DNA from 3 places in the Pseudanabaena yagii GIHE-NHR1 genome. Region 2 is predicted to be linked to each of the others. Evidence: predicted binding sites of a transcription regulator. Region 2 holds the regulator's gene; each other region holds the start of a gene.
What was found. The regulator HrcA, encoded in region 2, represses chaperone genes, less so after heat shock. The targets are predictions, from matches to a motif close to TTAGCACTCNNNNNNNNNGAGTGCTAA.
Positions count from the first base shown of each region.

Region 1: a site for HrcA is predicted at 1,877-1,903, ahead of groES (co-chaperone GroES). Genes of this name have one in related genera too.
Region 3: a site for HrcA is predicted at 2,679-2,705, ahead of groES (co-chaperone GroES). Genes of this name have one in related genera too.

Region 1 is NZ_JAAVJL010000001.1:3,361,524-3,366,242, reverse strand. It holds gene groL (chaperonin GroEL) at 1-1,449, opposite strand, end outside; gene groES (co-chaperone GroES) at 1,517-1,828, opposite strand; partial or broken gene HC246_RS26940 (hypothetical protein) at 2,232-2,291, opposite strand; partial or broken gene HC246_RS15305 (IS982 family transposase) at 2,448-2,752, shown strand; gene HC246_RS15300 (hypothetical protein) at 3,088-3,294, shown strand; gene HC246_RS15295 (DUF1818 family protein) at 3,376-3,765, opposite strand; gene HC246_RS15290 (DNA-directed RNA polymerase subunit omega) at 3,826-4,050, opposite strand; gene HC246_RS15285 (response regulator) at 4,227-4,719, shown strand, end outside.
Region 2 is NZ_JAAVJL010000001.1:1,175,642-1,180,360, reverse strand. It holds gene HC246_RS05645 (protein phosphatase 2C domain-containing protein) at 1-641, opposite strand, end outside; gene hrcA (heat-inducible transcriptional repressor HrcA) at 1,100-2,164, shown strand; gene HC246_RS05635 (hypothetical protein) at 2,298-2,543, opposite strand; gene HC246_RS05630 (hypothetical protein) at 2,549-2,848, opposite strand; partial or broken gene HC246_RS05625 (ISNCY family transposase) at 2,892-3,356, opposite strand; partial or broken gene HC246_RS05620 (ISNCY family transposase) at 3,381-4,660, opposite strand.
Region 3 is NZ_JAAVJL010000001.1:2,897,524-2,902,242, forward strand. It holds gene HC246_RS13225 (aromatic ring-hydroxylating dioxygenase subunit alpha) at 1-569, shown strand, start outside; gene HC246_RS13230 (glutathione S-transferase family protein) at 888-1,442, shown strand; gene HC246_RS13235 (5-formyltetrahydrofolate cyclo-ligase) at 1,480-2,100, shown strand; gene HC246_RS13240 (DUF29 domain-containing protein) at 2,118-2,585, shown strand; gene groES (co-chaperone GroES) at 2,800-3,111, shown strand; gene groL (chaperonin GroEL) at 3,259-4,719, shown strand, end outside.

The sequences.
Region 1 (4,719 bases), 2.2 Mb from region 2:
GCCAGTAGCAGCATTGAAGCCAATATTGAACGACTTTTCACGTACATTTTCAGCAATTACCGCGCCGTTAAAGCCTGCGTTTTGAGCGATGCGCTTAACAGGAGCCGCTAAAGACTTAGAAACAATAATTGCACCAGTCAACTCTTCGCCAGTCAAGTTAGCATTTGCCCAAGTGAAGAGTTCAGGAGAGAGGTGAGCCAAGGTTGTACCACCACCGGGGACAATACCTTCTTCTACAGCAGCCTTGGTTGCGTTGATTGCATCTTCGAGACGGAGCTTACGATCCTTCATTTCGGTTTCAGTTGCAGCACCAACCTTGATCACTGCTACACCACCAGAGAGCTTAGCCAAACGCTCTTGGAGTTTTTCCTTGTCGTAGGAAGATTCAGTTTCTTCGATTTGACGACGGATTTGCTCAACACGGGTCTTAACTGCGGCTTCGTTACCGTCAGCAACAATGGTGGTGCTGTCCTTGGTGATGATTACGCGGCGAGACTTACCGAGTTGATCAATCTTGACGGAATCAAGACGGAGACCAGCATCTTCAGTGATGACTTGAGCGCCTGTGAGGATTGCCAAGTCTTCGAGCATTGCCTTGCGGCGATCACCAAATCCAGGAGCCTTGATGGCAGCAACGTTGAGAACGCCACGGAGACGGTTGACGACGAGGGTTGCTAGAGCTTCTTTCTCGATATCTTCAGCAATGATGATCAAAGGACGGCCAGCACGGGCAACTTGCTCAAGTACAGGTACTAGTTCTTGCACGAGGGCAATCTTCTTGTCGGTGATCAAGAGCAAGGGTTCTTCAAAGGAAGCTTCCATACGCTCAGCATCGGTAACGAAGTAAGGAGAGATATAGCCCTTATCAAAGCGCATACCTTCGGTAACTTCGAGTTCAGTTACCATAGACTTGCCTTCTTCAAGGGAAATCACGCCTTCCTTACCAACCTTGTCCATCGCTTGGGCGATCATTGCGCCGACTTCTTCGTCATTACCAGCAGAGATGGTTCCAACTTGAGCGATCGCCTTAGAATCTTCGATGGGCTTAGCATGTTCTTTGATCTTGCCAACCAAGAAGGCAGTTGCCTTATCGATACCGCGCTTAAGAGCGATCGAGTTAGCACCAGCCGCTACGTTACGCAGACCTTCCTTAACAATGGCATGAGCCAATACGGTTGCGGTTGTGGTTCCATCACCAGCAGCATCGTTAGTCTTAGAAGCAGCTTGACGAATCAAAGCTACACCAGTATTTTCAACGTTATCTTCTAGTTCAATTTCCTTAGCAATGGTGACACCATCATTAACGATTTGAGGAGAACCAAACTTCTTCTCAAGAACTACGTTACGACCCTTAGGACCAAGAGTCACAGCAACGGACTCCGCCAAAATATCCATACCACGCTCAAGGGCGCGACGTGCATCTTCGTTGTAAATGATTTTCTTAGACATATTTTCTGCTTTTGGTAATTGATAATTGGTAAATATTTTGTAGAGCGCTGTGCGCTCTACAGAGAAACTATGAAACGATCGCTAAAATATCTTTTTCAGCTAGCAATACATACTCATCAGAGCCGAGTTTGATGTCAGTGCCAGCATATTTGGAGTAAAGAACTTTGTCTCCAACTTTAACTTCGAGGGCTTGGCGAACACCTTTGTCATCAAGTTTGCCAGGACCTACTGCTGCAATTTCGCCAACTTGGGGCTTTTCTTTTGCGGTCTCAGGTAGGAAAATACCACCTGCAGTCTTTTCTTCTTTAGCGCTTACTTTGATAAACACGCGATCGGCTAAAGGCTTTACAGTTGTTACGTTTAATGTGGTTGTTGCCATAGGTATTCACTCATTGGACTAGCGTTTTGAGGCTTTGTCTAGAGTGTTTTAGCACTCTAGGTGACTGAGTGCTAATTTAACCGAAAGGGTTGCAATGTCTATAGTGTGGTTTACCGAACTGAATCTAGACAAATTGATTTAGTTAGGGATTCACAGCAAAATAAAGTACTAATCAATGAGGGAGAATCGTAATATCCCATGTGAGCAATAATTTGGAAGGAAGCCAGAAATCTTGATACTGCTGCAAATCATCAGGGGCAAATTTCCTTTTCTCCTCATAGGTTTGAGAAACCAGATGAATAATTTGTTTAATCCTCTTCTAAGTCATGTTGGCTGACCAGCGTATCAACTATTGGACGGAATCTAAAATAGCCCCACGCCAGTAATTCTCTAAAGCCACTCAGCCTCTCTCAATGGGATTATACTTGCTGTGATAAGGAGGATAGTAAAATATATTGATAGTTGATGCGTCTGTAAATTAACGTGAGTTCGGGATAAGCGCTAAGGACAAAAAAGGAGAAACCGATAAGCTGAAAATAAGAGAAACAAGTCTAGCAAAGCAACTCCCATGATTAATAGTTTAGAAGCCCTATTCTGTCACGTCGATGATTTTTGACAAATATTGGAGCCAAAAATGGCGACAACTATTGCTGGGCAAAGGTTTACAGCAAAAGCAAAGGACAAGGTATCTGAGTATGAGTGAAATCATGACGCTCCTGATCGCCTTTCAGCAAAACCACTACCGAGACTTCAATCATTTCTATCAAAAACATATGTGTCAGTATTGGCACAAGGAATTTCCAAAACCCAAGCTAAAACAGGTTTGTCGAGTTTATGGGAGCAGCAATGATGCCACTTTGCATATACCTGAAACATTGTTTTGGAGAATGTACAGGTATTAGTTGTGTAGATTCAACGAGACTGTAATTTTTTTAGTGTTTCATTGGCAAATTTAACGAATAATCAATAATTTCAGCCTGAGTTTACAAAAAATTTTTTACAGTCTCGATTCAACCTCATTGGATGTCTGACACAATTGACCGATCACGATCAATCTGCATAAGCTCTTCCAAAGCATAGTGGCTCGTGGCAAGACATCAATAGATTGGTTATTTGGCGGGCTATATCATTGACTACCTTCTATAACTGGGATTGCTATTATTGCAAGGTTTTCGTTTTTTGTCGTCTTAACTGACCAGTGTCACATTCAGCAATAATACTAAGTATTAAGACTCAACCAACCGAATACAACTTAAGTTATGTCACCCGATTATATAAAAGCTCAATTAATCCTACTTATTTCCATTGTTGCTGGAATTGCCTTTGTGGGCTGCATTTACGAAATCTCTTATGGCGCACCAGATTTGGGCTTTGCAGCAACTTGGGCAATTTTATTACTCAGCGTACCTGTAGGAGTCTATAGTTTTGTCAAAGCCGTGAGCCTCGCCCGAAAATCTATGCAATAAGATCATAAGTTAGATATCGGGGCGCTAAGCGCTATTTCTAGGGCAGGAACTAATAAATAATGGCGCGGCTTCGCCGCGCCATTATTTATTTAGCAAATGGGCGATCGCCTCAATCAAAAAAGGGACAGCACCCTCATCCCAAAGACCTTCCGAGCGTCGCCCTGTTAATAACTGAAAATGTAAATTAAAAGCATGAGGATAGCCATTTACCTCAAGGCAAATATCCTCAGTCTCTAGCGTGCAACAAACCTTTTCCCCATCCGATAGCTCAGTAGCCATATATTGCATCGTCTCCGCGAGTTGCGATGCTAATTTACAAAAATCTTTAAATTCAACTTCAGTTAGCTCGATCGCCCAACTGTCTGCCCCAATCAGACCCTTATATATATCTACATCTGAGCGAAAGCCAATCCGCCAGCCTTCACCACAAAGTAGCTGTTTTGGTGCTTTTTGATCCGTGAAATTTAACATATTCCTTTAAGAATTTATAGTTTGTCACGCTTCGCGCAACAAACTACAAATTCAAGCCTTTCAGTCGCTTAGAATTTCAGGCTGGGAAATTTCGTCAGACATTTCCATAATGGCGCGGAGGATCGGCTTCATCATGCGATCGTCATAATCATCATCTTCATAGCGTCTGAGCTTGGCACGATTAGCGACTTGGACAGTAATGCGATAACGGTTAGACGAAGCGTTGATCAATTCTTCGACACGACGAATAATTTGCGATGAGTCAATAGTGTAGCGTTTTGCCATACATCCGAAAGAAAATGAGTGTTTTAAGTCTAACGCGATCGCGCCCCTCTTGCACAGCCATAGCCAATCAGCATAGAAAAAGCTATGCAATTACGCAGAAACTATTTCAACCAATCGAGTTTTGTGATGTAATATGATGGTCTCGCATAGCTATTTGGGGCGGATTCTTCAAATCCATGACTGCAAAGAAAGTACTGGTAATTGACGACAGCATCATGATCCGCAAAATGGTCAAAAGCATTTTGGCGGGTAAATATGATGTTTTAGAAGCAAGTGACGGTAAATCAGGCTTAGATGCTGCTCGCCGAGCTTTTCCTGACTTGATTTTGCTTGACTTCGTGATGCCCAAATATAATGGCTATCAAACTTTACAAGCAATTCGTCGCGTCGAAGGGTTACAGAAAGTTCCTGTAATCATGATTTCAGGTCTCAAGGAACAAGTTACTGAGCATGTCCCTGAGCCATTTACAGAGTTTGATTTTCTGGAGAAGCCATTTGAAGCCGATGTATTGGTTTCACGAATCCAAAACTTCTTAAATACAGAGCCTGAACAGGCAGCATCGACTGCAACTTCGAGAAGCTCTTCTTCATCTGCTACACCTGTAATTAGAGATGTGCCGCCTGTTAGGGAAGAGCCTAGTCTACAAATGATTCTCAATCGACTCACAT
Region 2 (4,719 bases):
GCGATCGCACTGTTTACATCGTATTCACCACGAGCCAAACTGTAGAAAAATTCAGCGATCGGTTCGGCAATTTCAGGCTTAGCCAGATCCAGCCACTGTACCCAAATGTCCCCTAATTGAGAGATATGCACTGCCGATACATCTGCTTGTAATTCCAACAGGCGCACCCACATGCCATCGACCCGCACCAATTTAGGTTCGATCAAGGTGCGCGTCATATTTTGTTCGGCGAGGGGTTCCCAGAGGTTGAGGACTTGCCAGAGTAAATTAATTTGGCGTAAAGCGGAGGCTTGTCCCCAACTCTCAGCTAAGGTCGGACAAAGATTGCCTTGGCGATCGATGGGGACATTTTCTAATAAAAATATTTCTGAAAGATTTAGCTCCTCACCTAATAAAAGCAAACCATAGGGACGGGGCAGGTGCAGGCTCAATCGTGATAGCTTGAGATAAGACACTACATAAGTCTGAAATTCAAGGGGTAGCTCAGGTAGTGTGAAGGCATCGGTATCAACAACAATTTGTGAGGATAGGACACGATAGCGATCGCCCAGTAACGATGCAGGCGGAAAGGACTCGGTATCTAGTCCGACTGCCCAAAGATATTGCTGCTCAACTGCCGTAGTTTGCTCTTGATTTTCCATGAAGATGTTAGTTACTTACCAAACTCAATGGTGAATATATAGGTGAAGCTGAGGTATGTCTAAGCCACTACAGTAAGGACTGTGATGATCGGAGAAACTACAGTATTAAATGTTTGGTCTATTTCTTCAAGAGACATTTGGCTATTGTAGCGAAACCAAGTCACAATTTTAGTGGATTTTGAGCTGTTCTGCGCCTAGCTAATCTCCAAAAATATCAACGTATATACAACTTGATACTGGATTTCTTTAGAATCTAGGTATAGAAATAGTTAAACTCTTAACTTATAGGAGTTAAATTTAACAATAAAAATTTAATACTTATTTAATGCTTGTTTAATACTTATTTTTATTCTGTTTAATTTGCAATTCATTTTGGCAATTTATCTTCGATTTTTATCAAAAAACCTTTATTTATTACCTTTTAGTACTTTTTGAACATTATTACATCGTCAGAGCCTATGAAAACTCAACTTACCCATCGTGAACAAAAAGTCCTTTGGGCAACCATCGATCACTATATCCAAACGGCGGAACCTGTTGGGTCAAAGGCTTTAGTGTCAGAGTATGACTTTGACATTAGCCCGGCGACGATCCGTAATGTGATGCATACATTAGATCGCAGTGGTTTACTATATCAGCCCCATACTTCAGCAGGACGTGTGCCTTCAGACTCTGGCTATCGTGTGTATGTCGATGAACTAATCGATCCTGCCAGCGAGCTGACCTATAGCACCCATCAGTTTATGGCAAGCAAAAGCGATCGCCTTGGTAAGTCCAGCCTCGATGGGGTACTGCGTGATGTTGCCCAAATTTTAGCGACTTTAAGTGGCTGTATCGCCGTGATTACGGCTCCGAATATGCAAACTATGCGAATTAGGCATTTGCAATTAGTCATGGTCGATCAACGCAAAATTATGGCGATCGCGGTTAGTGATACTTACCACACTGCCTCTGTAACGATGGATTTGCCTAGCGAAACTCAGCCTGATGTTTTAGAAGGTGAATTAAATATTCTCAATAATTTTTTAAATGAACATTTACGCGATAAAAGCTGGACAGAACTTGGCAGTGCGCTGCAATGGGATGATCTAGATCGACAGTTTCAGCAATATGCGGTGTTATTACAGCAGTCCTTGCAGCAGTTGATGAAACTATGCGATCGCACGGCTTTAGGGCAAATGTTTATTAGTGGCTTAACGGAACTATTACGTCAGCCCGAATTTTCTAATTTGCAACAGGTTCAGAATATTGTGCAGCTTCTTGAAGCTGATCGCGCTTCGTTAATGGCGTTAATTGTCGATCAAGCCCGATCTGCGACCAGAGCCGTCAGTATTTCCATCGGTTCAGAAATTTCTATCGAGCCAATTCAAAACTGTACTTTCATTTCTAGTACCTATCTCTGTGATGATAAGCCCGTTGGCACAGTCGGAGTTTTAGGTCCTACTCGTTTAGGCTATACCAGAGCGATCGCTTCAGTACAGGCAGCAGCTTTGCATCTCACCGATGCAATCAGTAAATGGTAGTTATCGAATAATCCATGGTAGTTATCGAATAATCCGCTGGCAAAGTGATCGCCTTCCACATCTTATCCATTTATCTCAATTGCGGAACATTTCACTAACTGAGTTAATGGAACAATTACAAATTTCCTTTCAATCAATCTGTTCTTAAAGATCGAGAAGAGATCGCTGCATTAATATAGCTAAAAATCTCATCCAGTTCAGCGATCGCTTCTAGCTCAAGATTTTCTGTAGCCGTAAGAGTATCAGCCTTTTTCTTGTCGAGTAGGGTTTGAAGGCGATCGCCAAGTTCATCAGTAAATTTAAAAAGCGTGAGATGGTTGATTTGCTGGATTCGCATTCCTTTGGGTAGAAGGGATGATAGTTTTAGCACTGTATTCATAATGATTAGATGCGATCTCTCTCAAATTGTACTGAGCCATACGCAAAATCTCCACCAAGCTTTTTCATCAACTTTCTTAGGGCTATCACTCTTGAGTCTACTTCGATGGATTTGGGATTGACGACTCTACTCACAACTGCTCTAGCAAAGACTTTCCCTGTAATTTTATATCTTTCAGTTTGAAAATACTTAATTGTCTGAGTTAGTTGCTCGACAGCAGAAATTAAATCTCGCCCCTTGAGTTCAATAAAGTATAAATCGGCTGATTCAGGACGACGTGACGCTTCAGCCTCACAGATTATCATGAGATAATCGCACTTTCTTTGCAGCAATTCTCATTATGAAAAATTAACTACTGTTGGGAGGGAGATCTAACTCCAAACCTTGAATCATAAAAGTCAAAAGATGATCCCAACTATCAAAAACAAGATATCGAGTCAAGGCGCGTAAATCGTTAAAAAAGGTTTTGCGGGTTGGCAAATGAGAGCGCAATAACTGGTACTTGTCATCGACCAATTCCAATAACGTGTGAAATAGTAGGGACAAAATATTGAGGGTGGCTAGGAATGAAGCAAGATGCTCCTTGCCATGTCCAAAGTTGTGTTCTAGGTTGTAGCCCTTAGTTTTGAGAGTATTGTTATTCTCATTTTCCACTTTCCAACGAGTACGACCAGCCAGCACGATTTCCACCACTGTTTGCTCAGTAATCAGGTGATTGGTGGCAAAAGAGTTTTTGTAAACTACCTTGCCATCAGGTCTAGTCACAGTTAGTTCACACCAGTTAACCAGCAAAGCATCGTCACCATCTTTGATAGCAGCAATTCTCATTATGAAAAATTAACTACTGTTGGGAGGGAGATCTAACTCCAAACCTTGAATCATAAAAGTCAAAAGATGATCCCAACTATCAAAAACAAGATATCGAGTCAAGGCGCGTAAATCGTTAAAAAAGGTTTTGCGGGTTGGCAAATGAGAGCGCAATAACTGGTACTTGTCATCGACCAATTCCAATAACGTGTGAAATAGTAGGGACAAAATATTGAGGGTGGCTAGGAATGAAGCAAGATGCTCCTTGCCATGTCCAAAGTTGTGTTCTAGGTTGTAGCCCTTAGTTTTGAGAGTATTGTTATTCTCATTTTCCACTTTCCAACGAGTACGACCAGCCAGCACGATTTCCACCACTGTTTGCTCAGTAATCAGGTGATTGGTGGCAAAAGAGTTTTTGTAAACTACCTTGCCATCAGGTCTAGTCACAGTTAGTTCACACCAGTTAACCAGCAAAGCATCGTCACCATCTTTGATAGGTAGCCCATTGACATATTGGTAGGTATAGGTCTCTTGAACTTTCCCTGTCCACTTATTGACAACCACCGTTGGCAAAGCAATCCCTTCTATATGCTCATAGATAGTGGGGTGAGATTCGGGCGGCAGACTAAGATGAAGTTGAACTGTTGCTCTAATAGCATTTGGCAGAGGGGTTGGCGAGAATAAAGGTCATCACCCAAAACAGTTACCTTGAATGCACTGTACTTACTGCCATGTTGTAACAACCATCTTTTGGCGGCTGTATTCTCACAGTCTTGCTTGTCATTTCCATCCTGCGGCACAATAAATTCTGGTACTAGGGGAATCACTTGCGATTGATGTGGACTGACGATAACTGGCGTAACTACGCTATGAAAATAATGAATTTCTCCTGATTTCATTTTCCTACTCGAACAATGGTGACAGTGTATTTGTTTTGAACTAAAGTACTCTGTCCCATCTAGCGCCATTAATAGATTGTTGGCGAATCCTCGAAATCCTTGCAGTTTCCCCTTTTGCTCTATCGTCTCCAAGATTGTCTCGAACACTGGAAACATTTCTTTAGGTTGCACTGGGTCTAGCAAGTCTCGGATATGGTTATCCGTTGGTATTTTATGCACCCCAAATAAACTTTGGGCGTTGCTTCGCCCTTTTGTCTGCTCCATTGTCCGCTGGTAAGACAAGAATGATGGACTTTGAGTGAAAAATACACTGAATGCACTCATGGCTGCATCTTCCATGCCATAGCGACTATTTTTGCCTGTCCGCTTGTCTGGCAATGATTCTAGTTGTTGTCGGAAAATTTCTACAATTCTGTCGAATGAGCCTTGTGCTTTCAAAGCTCTTCCCCTAAATCAATCATCATGTTATT
Region 3 (4,719 bases), 1.7 Mb from region 2:
AATTCAATTCAGCAATTCCTCGATTTTTTATAAGCATCATGCCCCGTTGGTATTCCCATATCGGACAGAATGGAATTCTTGAAGATGATCAAATCTTTCTACATTATCAAGAGCGTTATCTAGAACAGGCACTTGCTCAACCCGAAAATGATGGTAATTATGCCAAGGCTTTCTATTTACCAACATCTGCCGATACTTACGTTTCAGAATTACGCAAATGGGTAAATCGCTATGAAGCTGATCCCTTTGTAGGACAGAGGTTAACTCCGCCGATTGCTAAAGAAGTTCTTTTAGAGCGTTATCACTCTCACACTTCTAAATGTGCCAGTTGTCGTCAGTCTTTACGAACTGTGCGATCGCTCAAAACCGCAAGTATCATCACTGCGGCGATCGCATGGACAGTCACCCCATTAATTAGTTATTTCCTATCTACAAACCTCTTGACAATTGCTGTAGGTTCTGCGGCTGCGGTCATAGCGATCGCCGTTTGGTTCATCTGCAATAACTTAGAGCGTAAGTTTATCTACGGGCAGGAAACTCCCTTACGCAATTTAAGTAGTGCTAAATAGGTAAGTAGTCGGCGCGATGCGCTGACCACTTACCTACAATAAATCCTTTGTTTGTTAGGAATAAGGATCTTGCGTTTAAAAATGTCCCACCAAAGTTATCTAGCTTCAACTTCGCTCAGCTCACGTTGGCTGAGCGGAGTCGAAGACACACGTACTTTAAATTAATAGCAAGTCCCTAATGCAACTTATAGGGATTATTTAGAGCGTTTTCAAATGAGTATGCTTTCATCTGAAAACCGCTATACTATCGGGTGAATTTAAGGTGTTTATAGCATCGATAGTATTAATCTGACCAGTTACAATCACTAGAGAAAACCTATGACCAAACTTTATGGTGGTGCGAGAAGTCGTGCTTCAATCGTGAAATGGTATTTAGAAGAATTGCAAGCTCCTTATGAGTTCCAACTTCTCGATATGCAGGCAGGTGAACACTTACAACCTGACTTTTTAGCCATTAATCCCTTCGGAAAGGTTCCTGCAATTACTGAAGGTGATTTCCAATTGTGGGAATCTGGAGCGATTTTGCTATACCTTGCCGATAAATATGAACAGGTGAAAACCCTCGAAGAAAGAGCGATCGCTTCTCAATGGGTATTGTTTGCCAATGCGACCCTTGGACCAGGTATATTTGGCGCAGACACTCGCGAAAAAGAATCTCCACGACTACTCGGCGGTTTAAACAAGATTCTTGAAAATCAAAACTACATTACTGGGGACAACTTCACTGTGTCGGATGTAGCCGTGGGGACAATCCTTGGCTATGCAATTTTGATGCTCAAAATCTCATACGATGACTATCCTGCTGTTGATGCCTACATTAAACGTATTAGCGATCGCCCTGCTTACAAAAAAGCAATTTTAGGTATTACATAGACTAGTGGGGCGCTCTGCGTCCCTAATTTTTGTTTATATGCAGGTTTACGATAGTGTGATTGAATCGATTACAGATGCTCAGCAAGACAAGCAACCAATTAAAAGACAACTCAGAAAAGACTTACTTACTAAACGTCGCCAAATTCCCCATGAAGTTTGGCAGCAAAAAAGCTTAGCACTATGCGATCGCCTTTCCAATTGGCAAATATTCCAACAAGCCCAAAATATCTTAGCCTTCACCAGTTTTCGGCAAGAACCAGATTTGAGTACATTGTGGCAAAGATTTCCTGAAAAGAATTGGGGATTTGCGCGTTGTATCGAAAAGGGTTTGATGTGGCATCAAGTAGCGATCGCTGATTTCTCCAATCAGATGCAATTAGGAGCTTTTAATATCCTTGAGCCGCATCCCGATTTACCACTGATGGATTTAGCAAATATTGATCTAATTTTGATACCTGCGGTGGCTGGCGATCGACAAGGCTATCGTTTAGGTTATGGCGGCGGCTTTTATGATCGTTGGCTGCCTCACTCCACAGGATTGAAAGTAGGAATTATTTTCGATGAGTTTTATGTAGATGATCTGCCCCATGATCCTTGGGATGTACCATTAGATGCCATCTTTACCGACTCAAAAGCCTTAATGCTAGGATTACTCTAGCGTTCAACTGGTTAAATATGGCGATCGCATCAGACAAAACGCAAATCAAATCCCATCATGAACTCTATGAAGAGGACTTTTGTCTATGGATAGAGCAAGCATTGGTATTGCTGCGTCAAGGCAACCTTAGGGATTTGGACTTGGAAAATTTGCTCGAAGAAATTGAAGACATGGGTAGTAGTCAAAAACAAGCACTAGAGAGCAATTTAAAAGTTATTCTCATGCATTTACTCAAATACAAATACCAACCCGAAAAACGCTCTAATAGTTGGCTATATACCCTAGCTGAACATCGCCAGAGAATCCGCAAAGCTTTCAAAAATAGTCCTAGCCTCAAGAGACATTTTTTGCAAGAGTTTGCTGATGTTTATCTAGATGCCAAAAAACTTGCTGCGATCGAAACAGGATTACCAAGCCACACTTTTCCCGTAGAATCCCCATTTACGCCCGATCAAGTCACAGATGAAGAATATCTACCTGAATAGCAAATTTGGTGGCACGGCTGCACCGCGCCACCAAAAATCGGTTCTTTGTTTGTACGGTAAGCCGATCTAGTTACTGACTCTTTTCGCAGTATATTAGCACTCAGTGAGACAGAGTGCTAAAGCACGCAATGTGTGACCAAGGCGAGACAAATTTCCACCTAAGTCACAACCTGCAAAGTCCACTCTGATTAGATTTTAAGGAGGTATAGGCATAGTGGCATCGTTAACCCTAAATACTGGTACATTGCAACCCTTAGGCGATCGCCTATTGGTAAAAGTAGCAACTAAAGAAGAAAAAACTGTAGGTGGTATTTTCTTGCCAGACACAGCCCAAGAAAAGCCCCAAATCGGTGAAGTAACTGCCGTTGGACCTGGTACACGCAACGATAAAGGTACTCGCGTTGCTTTAGAAGTCAAAGCAGGCGATAAAGTACTGTACTCCAAGTACGCAGGTACTGAAGTCAAAATTGACAACGTAGATTATTTGCTACTTGCAGAAAGAGATATTCTCGCGATCGTTGAATAAAGCTAATAGCTATTAGCCGTTAGCTTTTAGCCATTAGCCTTCAAAACTCTTCATCCAGAAGCAATCGAAAAGAGCTAAAAGCTAATTGCTAAAAGCTAACAGCCCAATAACCAATCCCAAAATCACCCATTACCCTTAATAACTAAAATGTCTAAAATCGTAGTATTTGATGAAGAATCTCGCCGCGCCCTTGAGCGTGGTGTCAATGCACTTGCTGACGCAGTACGTGTCACCCTTGGTCCTAAAGGTCGTAACGTAGTTATCGAAAAGAAATATGGCGCTCCTCAAATCATCAATGATGGTGTGAGCATCGCTAAGGAAATTGAATTAGAAGATCCCTTAGAAAATGCAGGTGCACAACTCATTCGCGAAGTTGCCTCTAGAACCAATGATGTAGCAGGTGATGGTACTACCAGCGCTACCGTTTTGGCTCAAGAATTTATTCGTGAAGGTTTGCGTAACGTTGCCGCAGGCGCTAACCCAGTGGGTGTCCGTCGCGGTATCGAAAAGGCAGTTGCTCACTTGGTTGGTGTCATTGCAGACAAGGCTAAGGCTGTTGATTCCAATGCAGAAATCGCGCAAATCGCCACTATCTCCGCAGGTAATGATCCTGAAGTTGGCGAAATGATTGCCCATGCAATGGACAAAGTTGGCAAAGATGGCGTAATCACCGTTGAAGAGTCTAAGTCCCTCACAACCGAATTGGAAGTTGTTGAAGGTATGCAACTCGATCGCGGTTATATCTCTCCTTATTTCGTCACCGACAGCGAGCGTCAGTTGGTGGAATTTGAGAATGCTAAGGTTCTCCTCACCGACAAGAAAATTAACGTCATCCAAGATCTCGTTCCAATTCTCGAAAAGGCAGCTCGTTCTGGTTCTCCTCTCGTCATCATTTCCGAAGATGTTGAAGGTGAAGCTCTCGCAACTCTAGTTGTGAACAAGCTCAGAGGTTCTCTGAATATCGCTGCTATCAAGGCTCCCGGATTTGGCGATCGCCGTAAAGCATTGTTGCAAGACATCGCTGTTCTCACCAATGGACAGGTCATCTCTGAAGATGCTGGTTTGGAACTCAGCGCTGCAACCTTGGAACAGCTTGGTACAATCCGTAAGATCACCATTTCTAAGGACAAGACCACCATTGTTTCTGACATTTCCAACAAGGCAAATGTTGACAAGCGTGTTGCTCAAATCCGCAAGGAATTGGAACTCAGCGACTCTGACTACGACAAGGAAAAGCTGCAAGAGCGTATTGCTAAGCTCTCTGGTGGCGTAGCTGTAATCAAGGTCGGTGCAGCAACCGAAACTGAACTTAAGGATCGTAAGCTTCGCATCGAAGATGCACTTAACTCTACTCGTGCAGCCGTTGAAGAAGGTATCGTCCCCGGTGGTGGTGCGACCCTCGCTCACTTGTCAGTTGAATTGCAAGAATTCAAGGCAACCTTGAAGAACGAAGAAGCGATCGGCGCTGATATCGTTGCTCGTTCTCTCTCTGCACCTCTTCGTCAAATCAGCGACAACGCTGGTCTCGAAGGTACTGTGGTAGTTGAAAAGGTTAAGCAACTTCCTTTCAATCATGGTTTTGATGCACTTAAGGGCGAATATGTTGAC